2 regions of the Oerskovia sp. NPDC060338 genome follow, and region 2 is predicted to be linked to the other one. Evidence: predicted binding sites of a transcription regulator. Region 2 holds the regulator's gene; the other holds the start of a gene.
What was found. Region 2 encodes HrcA, which represses chaperone genes, less so after heat shock. Its sites were predicted from a motif close to TTNGCACTCGNNNNNNNCGAGTGCNAA; they were not measured.

Region 1: groL (chaperonin GroEL) is a predicted target of HrcA. The motif match lies at 3,841-3,867, and genes of this name have one in related genera.

What each region holds. Positions count from the first base shown of each region.
Region 1 covers NZ_JBHXCQ010000020.1:40,357-46,891, forward strand. The annotation lists gene ACFWGN_RS20440 (LytR C-terminal domain-containing protein) at 1-277, shown strand, start outside; gene ACFWGN_RS20445 (cold-shock protein) at 498-701, shown strand; gene ACFWGN_RS20450 (phytoene desaturase family protein) at 707-2,197, shown strand; gene ACFWGN_RS20455 (glycoside hydrolase family 15) at 2,316-3,785, opposite strand; gene groL (chaperonin GroEL) at 4,022-5,656, shown strand; gene urtA (urea ABC transporter substrate-binding protein) at 5,970-6,535, shown strand, end outside.
Region 2 covers NZ_JBHXCQ010000009.1:125,980-132,514, reverse strand. The annotation lists gene ACFWGN_RS12625 (MFS transporter) at 1-781, shown strand, start outside; gene ACFWGN_RS12620 (type I restriction endonuclease) at 1,069-2,160, shown strand; gene hrcA (heat-inducible transcriptional repressor HrcA) at 2,397-3,413, shown strand; gene dnaJ (molecular chaperone DnaJ) at 3,529-4,641, shown strand; gene ACFWGN_RS12605 (16S rRNA (uracil(1498)-N(3))-methyltransferase) at 4,645-5,463, shown strand; gene ACFWGN_RS12600 (histidine triad nucleotide-binding protein) at 5,530-5,898, shown strand; gene ACFWGN_RS12595 (PhoH family protein) at 6,233-6,535, shown strand, end outside.

The DNA.
Region 1 (6,535 bases), on a different contig from region 2:
GTTCGTCCGCGTCCTCAACGACAAGGGCCCCGAAGGGGAGTCTCGTGTCGGCAAGGCAGCCCTGGACGCCAAGGGGTTCACCAAGGTCGAGTTCGCGGCCTACCCCGGTGACTCGGGCGTCACGGTCAACTCGATCTGGTACGCCGCGGACCGCAAGGAGACGGCGATGGCCGTCGCCGCTGTCCTGGGTGTCCCGGCCGAGCAGGTCAAGCAGGTGGACGTCCGCGAGGGCGACGTCCTGGTGATCGTGAAGTCCGCGCTGACCGTCGCCCCCTGACCTGCCGCGTGCGGGTCTGCGGCGGCTTCTCGTCGGCTGACGGACCGCAGCGCTCAGGGTCCCGTCCGTCGCCGCCCCCTTCCTGAACGTCCTCGGCGTGCACGGCGTCGCGCGTACCGGTGACGGCACGCACCCCGCGGGCTAGGCTCGGAGGCACCGAGGGCGGTGGTCGTCCTCGGGCGACCGCGGCAGGTCCGCGCCGGCACACGAGGAGACGTCCATGGCCCAGGGCACCGTCAAGTGGTTCAACGCCGAGAAGGGCTTCGGCTTCATCACCCCCGACTCGGGCGGCCAGGACCTCTTCGTCCACTTCAGCGCGATCCAGAACGACGGATACCGCACCCTCGACGAGGGGCAGGCCGTCGAGTACGAGCCAGGACAGGGCCAGAAGGGCCCCCAGGCAGAACAGGTGCGCCCGCTCTGAACGCCGTGACCCCGGCGCGTCACCTGACCGAGGTGGACGTCGTCGTCGTCGGATCCGGGCCCAACGGCCTCGCCGCGGCGGTGACGTGCGCCAGGGCCGGGCTGTCCGTGCGGGTCCTCGAGGCACAACCCACGATCGGGGGCGGGTCGCGGACCCTGGACCTGGGGCTGGCCGAGGGCTTGGTCCACGACATCTGCTCCGCGGTGCACCCCATGGCGTGGGCGTCGCCGTTCTTCCAGGCGTTCGACCTGCCCTCGCGCGGCGTCGAGCTGCTCGTCCCGGAGGTCTCGTACGCCCAGCCGCTCCCGGGGGGCCGTGCGGGGATCGCCTACCGCGACCTCGACCGGACGGTCGACGGGCTGGGGGTCGACGGCGCCGCGTGGCGTTCGCTCGTCGGCTCGCTGTCCCGCAACACGGGCCATGCGGTCGCGACCGCTCTGGGCGACAAGCGGAGCATCCCGGCGGGGCTCCTCCCGCGCGGGGTACCGACCGCGGCCCGGTTCGGGCTCGGCGTCCTCGAGCAGGGCACCCGGGCCTGGGACCGACGCTTCGTCGGGGACGTCGCCCCCGCACTCTTCACGGGCGTCGCAGCGCACGGGATCGCGCCCATGCCCTCGCTGGCCTCGGCCGGGGTGGCGATGCTGCTCGCGTCGCTCGCGCACACCGAGGGCGGCTGGCCCGTCCCGCGCGGCGGCTCGGGGGCGATCGTGACCGCGCTGGTCGCGGACCTCGAGGCGCACGGGGGTGAGGTCGTGACGGACCACCCGGTGCGCTCGGAGTCGGACCTCCCGCCCGCCCGGGCCGTCATCTTCGACACGACTCCCCGCACCGTGGTCGAGGTGTTCGGTTCCCGTCTCACGGGACGCGCGGCCAGAGCGCTCACGGCGTTCCCCTACGGCAACGCGGCCGCCAAGGTCGACTTCGTGCTGCGAGGCCCCGTGCCGTGGCAGAACGCCGAGGTCGGGCGTGCCGGGACGGTCCACGTGGGTGGCACACGGGCCGAGATGGCCGCCGCGGAGGCCGCGGTCGCGCAGGGGCAGCACGCCGAGCGGCCCATGGTCCTCGTGAGCGACCCGAGCCTCGTCGACGAGACGCGTCGGGTCGGTGACCTGCGACCCCTGTGGTCGTACGCGCACGTCCCGGCCGGCTCCACGCTCGACGTCACCGAGGCGATCACCGCCCAGATCGAGCGCTTCGCACCGGGCTTCCGCGACGTCGTCGTGACCTCGCGGTGCGTGCCCGCCGCGCGCATGAGCGAGCACAACGCCAACTACGTGGGCGGGGACATCGCGGCGGGGGCCGTCAGCATGTGGCGCGTCCTGGCACGCCCGAGCGCGCGTCTCGACCCGTACGCGACCGGCCTCGACGGGGTCTACCTCTGCTCGGCGTCGACCCCACCGGGACCCGGTGTCCACGGGCTCGGCGGGTGGTACGCGGCCCAGCGCGTGCTGCGGCGGGAGTTCGACGTCCCGCACCTGCCCGCGCTGGCTCCCTGACGGCTGCCCGACCTCGGACCGCGCGAGGAAGGCACGAGGGCCCCACGAGGGAGCTCCTGCGTCCGGACCCGCAGGGAGCCGGGTCTCGGGTGGTTCAGGCCCAGACCCAGGCCCAGGCTCAGGGGGCTGGGGCCTCCGCCTCGGCCGCTGCCTCGATGCGCCGTTCCTCGAGCTCGACCAGGGTCAGCACCACGAGCGACGAGCTCCACGTGAGCGGCGCGACCGCCGCGGGCGAGCCGTCCGCGAGGACCTTCTCGGGGATCGCGCCGGACTCCGTCCGGTGCGTGCCGAGCCAGTCGAGCCAGCTCTCGGCGGCCTCCTCCTCGCCGATCGAGGCGCCGGCGAGGGCGAACAGCGCGGTCTGGGGCGTCCAGGAGACGCCGTCGGTGCGCCACCCGGCCCCCGGAGCCACGCCCCCGGCGGGCCGGAGCATCGACATGACCGAGGACCGCCAGGCGTCCTCGGCCCCGCTGAGCGCCGTGGGCTGGAACGGGGGGAGCGCGAACGTCGTCGCGGCGTCCTGCGCCCCGCCCGACACGGCGCGCGGGTAGCCCTGCGAGCCGAACCGGTCCTCGATCGCGGACCGCAGGCGCATCGCGGCGCTCGCCGCGTCGGCCGCACGGTCCCACTGCTCGCCGTCGCGGTAGAAGGCCATGGCACCCTCGAGCCCGGCGAGCAGGGGGGCGGCGGTCCCGAGGGTCAGGTCCGTCGGGTGCACCTCCCAGTAGTCGCTCGACGGCGGCGGCAGGTCCGTGTCGTCGTCGAGCAGCGCGAGCACGTGCTCGGTCGAGGCGTCGACGAGCGGGGCGAGGCGCTCACGGGCGTCGTCCCGCTCGCCCGGGGCGTCGATCTCGTCGAGCACGGTCCAGGCCGCCCACAGGGCCCACCCGTTGCCGTCCGACTGGAGCCCGCGGTCGTCGGGGACCCCCGAGGCGTCGGGGAGGTAGCGGGCGTGGAACGAGCCGTCGGGCTCCTGGACCGAGCGCAGGAAGTCGAGCACGCGCAGCGCGTCGTCGACGTGGCCGGTCCGCGCGTACGCGGCCGCGGTGAACGACGAGTCGCGCGGCCACACGTAGCGCCAGCGAGGGGACGCCGCGGCGAGCGAGGCGCCGTTCTCGAGAGTCAGGGCGTGCAGGTCGAGCAGGGCGTCCTCGCCGAGCTCCTCGAAGCGGGTGCCGGCGCCCGGGACGCGGCCGTCGGCGAGCCATGCCCGGGACGCGGCAGCGGCGCGCTCGGCGCCTGCGACGTCGAGCAGGGACCCGGCGGTCACGGGGGAGCCCGCGACCTGGCTGAGCCGGTCCACCTCGCCGTCGGCCGCGTCGATCCCGTCCGTGAGCCAGGGGGGGTCGAGGGCCGCCGGGTCGAGGACCCTGCTGCCGTCGAGGTAGGTGGCGCCCATGCCCGCGGGGAGCCGCAGGAGGACGCCCGGGCCTGCGGTCGCGACGCCGTCCTGGTACAGGTCGATCTGGACGTCGGTCGGCTGCGGGGACGGAGTGGCCCCGGCCGTCACGAGCACCACGACGGGGGCGATCGCCGCTCCGAGCACCGCCAGTCGCCACCTCTTTGTCGCGAAACTCACACTGGGCATCCTAGGGCGAGCCGGACGTGCGTCGTTCCGCTGGGGGCGATAGGGGCCGTCCGGTCTTGCACTCGCACCGGCAGAGTGCCAATAATGGCGTTAGCACTCTCGTCATGAGAGTGACAGTTTTCTCTGGTCGTCAGGTGAGGCCCGCGAGTCGGCGTGACAGGAACGTCGTCGTGCGCGAGCCGTCCGTCGCGGGCGCCGACCGACCGTCACACGCCACCAGCGGAGGATCAATCCCCATGGCAAAGATCATCGCCTTCAACGAGGAGGCACGTCGCGGGATGGAGCGCGGGCTCAACGTCCTCGCCGACACCGTGAAGGTCACGCTCGGCCCCAAGGGTCGCAACGTCGTCCTCGACAAGAAGTGGGGCGCGCCCACCATCACCAACGATGGTGTGAGCATCGCCAAGGAGATCGAGCTCGACGACCCGTACGAGAAGATCGGTGCGGAGCTCGTCAAGGAGGTCGCCAAGAAGACCGACGACGTCGCGGGTGACGGCACCACCACCGCGACCGTGCTCGCCCAGGCGCTCGTGCGCGAGGGCCTGCGCAACGTCGCGGCCGGGTCCAACCCGATCGCCCTCAAGCGCGGTATCGAGAAGGCTGTCGAGGCCGTGACGGCCCAGCTGCTCGTCGCCGCCAAGGACATCGAGACCAAGGAAGAGATCGCTGCCACGGCCGCGATCTCGGCCGGTGACCCCGCGATCGGCGAGCTCATCGCCGAGGCCCTCGACAAGGTGGGCAAGGAAGGCGTCATCACCGTCGAGGAGTCGAACACGTTCGGCCTCGAGCTCGAGCTCACCGAGGGCATGCGCTTCGACAAGGGCTTCCTGGCCCGCTACTTCGAGACCGACCCCGAGCGTCAGGAAGCGGTCCTCGAGGACCCGTACGTCCTGATCGTCGAGTCGAAGATCTCGAACGTCAAGGACCTGCTGCCGCTGCTCGACCAGGTCATGAAGGCCGGCCGCAGCCTCCTCATCATCGCCGAGGACGTCGAGGGCGAGGCCCTGGCCACCCTCGTGCTGAACAAGATCCGTGGCACGTTCAAGTCCGTCGCCGTCAAGGCTCCGGGCTTCGGCGACCGCCGCAAGGCCATGCTGCAGGACATCGCGATCCTCACCGGTGGCCAGGTCATCTCCGAGACGGTCGGCCTCAAGCTGGAGACCGCGACCCTCGACCTGCTCGGCCAGGCTCGCAAGGTCGTCGTCACCAAGGACGAGACCACGATCGTCGAGGGTGCCGGCGACGCCGACCTCATCGCGGGTCGCGTGAACCAGATCCGTTCCGAGATCGAGAAGTCGGACTCCGACTACGACCGCGAGAAGCTCCAGGAGCGCCTCGCCAAGCTCGCCGGTGGTGTCGCTGTCATCAAGGCCGGCGCCGCGACCGAGGTGGAGCTCAAGGAGCGCAAGCACCGCATCGAGGACGCCGTCCGCAACGCGAAGGCTGCCGTCGAGGAGGGCATCGTCGCCGGTGGTGGCGTGGCCCTCATCCAGGCCGGTGCCGTCGCGTTCGACACCGCTGCGATCACCGACCTGGTCGGCGACGAGGCGACCGGTGCGCAGATCGTGCGCGCCGCGATCGACGCCCCGCTCAAGCAGATCGCGGTCAACGCTGGTCTCGAGGGTGGCGTCGTGGCCGAGAAGGTCCGCAACCTCCCCTCGGGCCACGGCCTGAACGCCGCGACCGGCGTCTACGAGGACCTGCTCGCCGCAGGCGTCAACGACCCGGTCAAGGTCACGCGCTCCGCGCTGCAGAACGCTGCGTCCATCGCAGCGCTCTTCCTCACGACCGAGGCGGTCGTCGCGGACAAGCCGGAGAAGAACCAGCCGATGCCGGGTGGCGACGGCGGCATGGGCGGCATGGACTTCTGATCGGTCCGTCCGCGCCGCGGGGCTCGTAGAGCCCGCGCAGCCGACACGAAGGGCCGTCCGGCCAGGGAGACCTGGCCGGGCGGCCCTTCGTCGTTCCCGTGACCCGATCGTGACCCGGGAAACGGAGCGTTAACACCGCGGGCAGCGCCGGCGAAACACCGTCTCCCTAGCGTCTACACCAGTGGGCACAGCGTTGTATACGCCCCTCGTGGACGGCCGGGAAGCGGTCGCCCGAGGGCGCCCACCGACCGCACGACGGACCGCTCGGCACCGAGCGCTCCGGTCCTGTCGACCTTCGGTGAAAGGAACCTCGGTGGCCACCTCACGAGCAACCGCACGCGCTCTGCCCGCTGCAACCCTCGTCCTCGCGCTCGTCCTCTCCGGGTGCGGCGCCCGGACCGACGCGAGCGGGGGGAGCGCCTCGTCCGCGGCGGCCAGCTGCGTCGACGTCTCGGGCGACAGCGTCAAGATCGGACTCCTCAACTCGCTCTCCGGGACCATGGCGATCTCCGAGCAGACGGTCCACGACTCGCTCCGGCTCGCGGTCGCGGAGATCAACGCCGACGGCGGCGTGCTCGGCAAGCAGCTCGAGGTCGTGGCCGAGGACGGCGCGTCCGAGCCCACGACCTTCGCCGAGAAGGCCGAGAAGCTCATCACGGACGACTGCACCGCGGCGGTCTTCGGCGGCTGGACCTCGGCCTCGCGCAAGGCCATGCTCCCGGTCTTCGAGAACAACGACGCGCTGCTCTTCTACCCCGTGCAGTACGAGGGCCTGGAGTCCTCCCCGAACATCTTCTACACGGGCGCCACGACCAACCAGCAGATCGTGCCGGCCCTCGACTACCTCAAGGAGCAGGGGGCGACGTCGGTCTTCCTCGT
Region 2 (6,535 bases):
CGTCACGACGTCCGGGCAGGACGACGACCCCGGACGGTGGTGGTGGCTCGCGGTCGGGGCGGTCGCGGTGGCCGTGACCGTGCTCTGGGAGCGGCGGTACGAGCGCACCACGGGTGCGCCGGTCCTGGACCCCCGCGTGCTGTCGCTCACCTCCTTCCGCAACGGCACGCTGCTGGGGATCACGTACTTCGCGGGCTTCACGGGCATCTTCCTCGTCGCGACGCTGTACCTCCAGAACGACCTGCACTTCACGCCCCTGCACGCCGGGCTCATCGGCATGCCGTTCGCGATCGCGTCGGGCGTCGCGTCGTGGCTCGCGGGGCGCGGCGTCGCACGCTGGGGGCGCCCGCTCGTGGTCGCGGGGCTGGTCGTGGTGCTCGTCGGGCTCGGGGGCGTGATCCTCGCGATCCGGGTCACGGGCGACGACGTGTCTGCCGGAGGGTGGGCCATCGCCCTGACCATGATGGTCGCGGGGATCGGGAGCGGCACCGTCATCTCCCCGAACCAGACGCTGACCCTCGCGCGGGTCCCCGTCGAGCTCGCGGGGGTCGCGGGCAGCATGCTCCAGCTCGGGCAGCGCGTGGGCTCGGCCATGGGCATCGCCGTGGTCCTCTCGACGTACTACTCGCTCAAGGCGGGTGGTTCGACGGGCGCGGTCGCGGCGAGCACCGCGATGCTCATCACGGTCGCGCTGGTCGCGGTCTCGCTCGTGGTCGCGATTGTGGACCTGCGGGCGCGGGCGCACGCCGCACCCCAGGGCAAGGTGACGTCCGCGACGTGAGCGCCGCCGTCGGGCGCGGTGCGGCCTGGGCCGCGCGGTGGGACCTGGCGGGGGAGTCGGGCCCGACGGCGGAGCGGGGGGCGTGTGGTCGGGTGCGGCGGTGGAGCCGGCGGGCGCGGGGGCTGGACGTCGCTCTTCTGCTCGCCCACGTCTCGACCGAATGCGTGAGCAAAGGTCAGGAACCGACCGGTGGTGTGTGGGTGAATTTCGAGAACAAATCGTTCGTCGTCATTGTGGCCCCGCTAGGCTGCGGCCCACCACCCACTACGTCGAGATAGGTGATTCGGTTGGATATCGCGGAGCGGCTTGCCTCGTTGGCAACCAAGGTGCGTCAGCAGAAGGCCTCTATCCAGACCGAGGAGGCGACCAAGAACGCGTTCGTCATGCCATTTATCTCGCTCGTCCTGGGATATGACGTGTTCAACCCGAACGAGGTCGTTCCGGAGTTCACAGCGGACGTCGGGACGAAGAAGGGCGAGAAGATCGACTATGCCATCGTCAAGGACGGTGAGGTCCAGATCCTCATCGAGGCCAAGACGGTCGGCAGTCCGCTCGGGCTCAACCACGCGTCGCAGCTCTTCAGGTACTTCGCCACGACGAACGCTCGTATCGCCGTCCTCACCAACGGTGAGCACTATCACTTCTTCACGGACCTGGACCGGCCGAACCGTATGGACGACAAACCGTTCCTGCAGCTCGACCTCTCGGACCTCGACGACTCGCTCGTCCCCGAGATTCAAAAGCTCACCAAAGACTCGTTCGACCTCGACTCGGTCGTGAGTGCGGCCGAAGAGCTGAAGTACATCGGCGAGCTCAAGCGCGTGCTCGGCGCGCAGTTCCGCGAGCCCGACGCCGAGTGGGTCAAGGCGCTCACGGGGCGCGTGTACGAGGGCCCGATCACCCAGAAGGTGCGCGAGCAGTTCCGCACGCTGGTCTCCAAAGCGATGAAGCAGTTTCTTGCCGACCAGGTGAACGACAGGCTCAAGGCAGCGCTCGGGGGACAGGGCTACGCCGACACCGCGGTGCCGCTGACGGGTGAGACGGCTGCCGAAGAGAGCGTCTCCGAGGCCGTCGAGGAGGCCGACCGCGGGATCGTGACGACCTTCGAAGAGCTCGAGGGGTTCCAGATCGTCCGAGCGATCGCCTGCAGCGAGGTGCCGCCGAGCAGGATCGTCCACCGTGACACCAAGAGCTACATGGGAATCCTGCTCGACGACAACAACCGCAAGCCGCTCGCCCGACTTCACTTCAACACGGGCCAGAAGTACGTGGGCCTCTTCGACGAGGAGAAGAACGAGACGCGTCACGCGATCGAGACTCCGGAGGAGATCTACAACTTCGCCGAGCACATCCGTAAGAGCGTGCACTTCTACGACTGAACGCGGCACCGCAGGTGCGGCGGGTGCACCCGCCGCACGGTCCCCGCATCGCGGGCCGAGCCGATCTCCTCCTGGGCGGGGCGTGTGCTCCAGCCCGGCCGCACCTCCCTCTCCGGCCACCTCCCGGAGAGAGCGTGAGAAGGATGTGCACGTCGCCCGCGACCTCCTCGCGACCGCGTAGAATTAGCACTCGACGGTAGAGAGTGCGAACGCGCGACGATCGGCAGGAGGTGGTCATGAGCGAGGAACGACGGCTCGATGTGCTGCGTGCGATCGTCGAGGACTACGTCCTCACCAGGGAACCGGTGGGGTCGCGGGTCCTCGCCGAGCGGCACCGCCTGGGCGTGTCCCCGGCCACGATCCGTAACGACATGGCCGCCCTCGAGGAGGACGGCTACATCGCCCAGCCGCACACGTCGGCCGGGCGCATCCCCACGGACAAGGGCTACCGCCTGTTCGTGGACAAGCTCTCGACGGTCAAGCCCTTGTCGTCGCCCGAGCGTCGTGCGATCGAGACCTTCCTGTCGGAGGCGGTCGACCTCGACGACGTCGTGGCGCGCGCCGGGCGGCTGCTCGCCCAGCTCACGGGCCAGGTCGCCGTCGTCCAGTACCCCTCGCTGCGCCGGTCGGGCCTGCGTCACCTCGAGCTCGTGCCCGTGGGCGACCGTCGCCTGCTCGTGGTCATCATCACGGACACGGGCCGCGTCGAGCAGCGCACGCTCGAGGTCGCCGCGGCCCCGGACGAGGCGACCCTCGCCGAGCTGCGCTCGCGGCTCAACGCGGTCGCGGCGGGCAAGCGTCTCGCGGAGCTCGGGCAGGGCTTCGCCGAGGTCGCCGAGCAGTTCCGCCCCGAGCACCAGGACCTGGCCCGCTCGCTCGCGCTGCTGGTCGAGGAGACCCTCGCGGAGGAGTCCGAGGAGCGCATCGTGCTGGCCGGCACCGCGAACCTCGCCCGGGTCGGGATGCGGTTCGAGCACGCGCTGCGCCCGGTCCTCGAGGCGCTCGAGGAACAAGTCGTGCTGCTCGGGTTGTTGACCGAGATGGCCGCGGAGTCCGGGGTGAGCGTGCGGATCGGTCACGAGACGCAGCTCGAGGGCCTCGCGGAGACCTCTGTCGTGACGAGCGGATACGGTAACGAGGGCGACTCGGTCGCGCTGATCGGTTCGATCGGACCGACCCGCATGGACTATCCCGGGACGATCGCCTCGGTCCGCGCCGTGGCGCGGTACCTGTCGCGCGTCCTGACAGCATGAGCATGGTTCTTGCGCCACCGCGTGCGGAGACCGGGCCCTCGGGCCCGGCGCGTGCTGCGGGGCGTTGTCGGAAGTCGCCGATCCACCGTCGGCGTGCGCTAGTAGAGAGTGACCTGTGAGCGACTACTACGAGATCCTGGGCGTGCCCCGGGACGCGAGCCAGGACCAGATCAAGAAGGCCTACCGCAAGCTGGCCCGTGAGCTGCACCCTGACGTCGCGGGCGAGGCCGCCGAGGACAAGTTCAAGGACGTGTCCCGCGCGTACGAGGTCCTGTCCAACCCGGACAAGCGCCAGCAGTACGACCTCGGCTCGGACCCGTCCGCCGCCGGTGGCGGCATGGGCGGGGGCTTCGGCTTCCAGGACATCTTCGAGACGTTCTTCGGCGGGGGACAGGCGCAGTCCGGCCCCATCCCGCGCGCCCGCCGCGGCCAGGACTCCCTGGTCCGCCTCGACATCGACCTCTCGGAGGCCACGTTCGGTGCCCGCCGCGAGCTCCAGGTCGACACCGCTGTCGTGTGTGGGACGTGCAGCGGCTCGTGCTGTCGCCCCGGCACCTCGCCCCGTACCTGTGACGTCTGCAACGGGCGCGGCACGGTCCAGCGCGTGGCCCGCTCGTTCCTCGGGCAGGTCATGACGACCGCCCCCTGCGCGGCGTGCCAGGGCTTCGGCACCGTCATCCCCGAGCCCTGCGCCGAGTGCGCGGGCGAGGGACGCGTGCGCAGCCGCCGCACCCTGACCGTGAACGTGCCCGCGGGAGTGGACACGGGCACGCGCATCAAGCTCACGTCGCAGGGAGAGGTCGGCCCGGCCGGCGGACCCGCGGGCGACCTGTACGTCGAGATCCGCGAGCGCAACCACGAGATCTTCGTGCGCCGCGGCGACGACCTGCACTGCACGCTCCAGGTCCCCATGACCGCCGCCGCGCTCGGCACGGTCCTCGAGCTCGAGACGCTCGACGGCCCGCAGGAGATCGACCTGCGTCCCGGCACCCAGCCCGGCCAGATCGTCACGCTCAAGAACCTGGGCGTCGGCCACCTGCACACGGGCGGCCGCGGCGACCTCAACGTGCACGTCGAGGTCCAGGTCCCCACGGGGCTCGACGACGAGCAGCAGGAGCTGCTCCGCTCGCTCGCCAAGGCCCGCGGCGAGGAGCGCCCTGACCCGCGCCTGTCGGCCGCGCACCCGGGGGTCTTCTCCCGCCTGCGCGACAAGCTCTCGGGGCGCTGAGTCATGAGCGCACCGGTCTTCCTCGCCGAGCCGAGCAGCGCGGAGCCCCAGGGGCTCGCGCAGTACCCGGCGGGGTCGCTCTACGTGCTCGACGGCGCCGAGGGGCGTCATGCGGGCGTCGTCCAGCGGCGGGGTGTCGGTGAGCACGTCGACGTCGTCGACGGCGACGGGCTGCGGCTGCGGTGCGTCATCGAGACCGTCGAGGCCGCCCAGGTCGGCCTGCGCGTCGACGAGGTCGTCGAGGAACCGGCGCCCGACGTCGTCGTGACCCTCGTCCAGGCTCTCGCCAAGGGCGACCGGGACGAGATGGCGATCGAGGCCGCGACCGAGGTCGGGGCCGACGCCGTCGTGCCGTGGCAGGCCGAGCGCTCGATCGTCGTGTGGCGCGGGGACCGTGCCGCCAAGTCGCGCGCCCGCTGGCTCGCGACCGTGCGAGCCGCGACCAAGCAGGCCCGCCGGGCGCGCCTGCCGCGGGTCGACGTCGCGATCGACACGCGCGGGCTCGTCGAGCGCACGCGCGAGGTCGTCGCGGCCTGCGGCGCAGTGATCGTCCTGCACGAGGAGGCCAGCGCCCCGCTCGCCGAGGTGCCGCTGCCCGTCCCCGCGTCCCTGGCCGACGCCGCAGGGGGCCGAGCACCCGAGGTGCTCGTCGTCGTCGGGCCCGAGGGCGGGATCTCCGAGCGAGAGGTCGACGCGCTCACCGAGGCCGGCGCCCTCACGGCGCGCCTGGGGCCGCACGTGCTGCGGACCTCGACCGCCGGACCCGTCGCGATCGCCCTGCTGGTCCAGCGGCTCGGCCGCTGGGACGGCACGCCCGCGTGAGCGCACGCCGCACCGCACCGAGCGGTCACCGGGCTGCGGCCCGGTGACCGGGGGTAGCCTGCCGACATGACGAGCAACGACACCTCCCGGCCCACCGACCCGGACTGCCTGTTCTGCAAGATCGTCGCAGGGGAGATCCCCGCGACGATCGTCGCCTCGACGGACCAGGCCGTCGCGTTCAAGGACATCAACCCGCAGGCCCCGCTGCACGTCCTGGTCGTGCCCAGGGCGCACCACGGCGACATCGCACAGCTCGCGGCCGCCGACCCCGAGCTGCTCTCGGGCGTCGTGGCGCTCGCGGACGCCGTGGCGAGCGAGCAGGCCGACGGCCAGTTCCGGCTCATCTTCAACTCGGGCCCGCGGGCAGGCCAGAGCGTCTTCCACGTCCACGGCCACGTGATCGGCGGCAAGGAGCTGGGCTGGAGCCCCGCCTGACCCGCGTTGCGACCCGCGGAGGTCCCGGGCGCAGGACACACCCGTCAGGGCGTTATTCGCCCTGACCCAGGGCGCTGCGCTCGTTACCATGGATGCACCACGAAATCTCCCCGACCTGCAGAAGGAGTGCCTCGGCGCAAGCCGGCTCATGCCATCCTCGACACCATCCTTGCCGCACGGCTCGTCGACGCCCGGCCCCGGAGGCTCCTCCCGCGACCCGGGGCGCGCGCGCACCGAGCAGAGGACGAACGGCACGGACGACCGGGGAGCCCCGGGCGCCCAGCACCCCAGCACACGGGTCGAGCACCGGATCGTCGTCCCGTCCCACGTCTCCATGGCGGCGCTGCTCGGCAGCGGTGACTCCGTCCTGCGCGCCGTCGAGGCCGGGTTCCCCTCGGTCGACGTCCACGCGCGGGGCAACGAGATCGTCGTCAAGGGGCCGGTCGGCGATGTGGCGCTCGCTTCGCGGCTGCTCGACGAGCTCGTCGAGGTCGTCGAGTCGGGCACGCAGCTCTCGGCCGACGTCGTCACGCGCTCGATCGCGATGCTCACGGCCGCGACGGCGTCGCGCCCCGCCGAGGTCCTGACGTTCAACATCCTCTCGAACCGCGGGCGGACCATCCGGCCCAAGACGGTC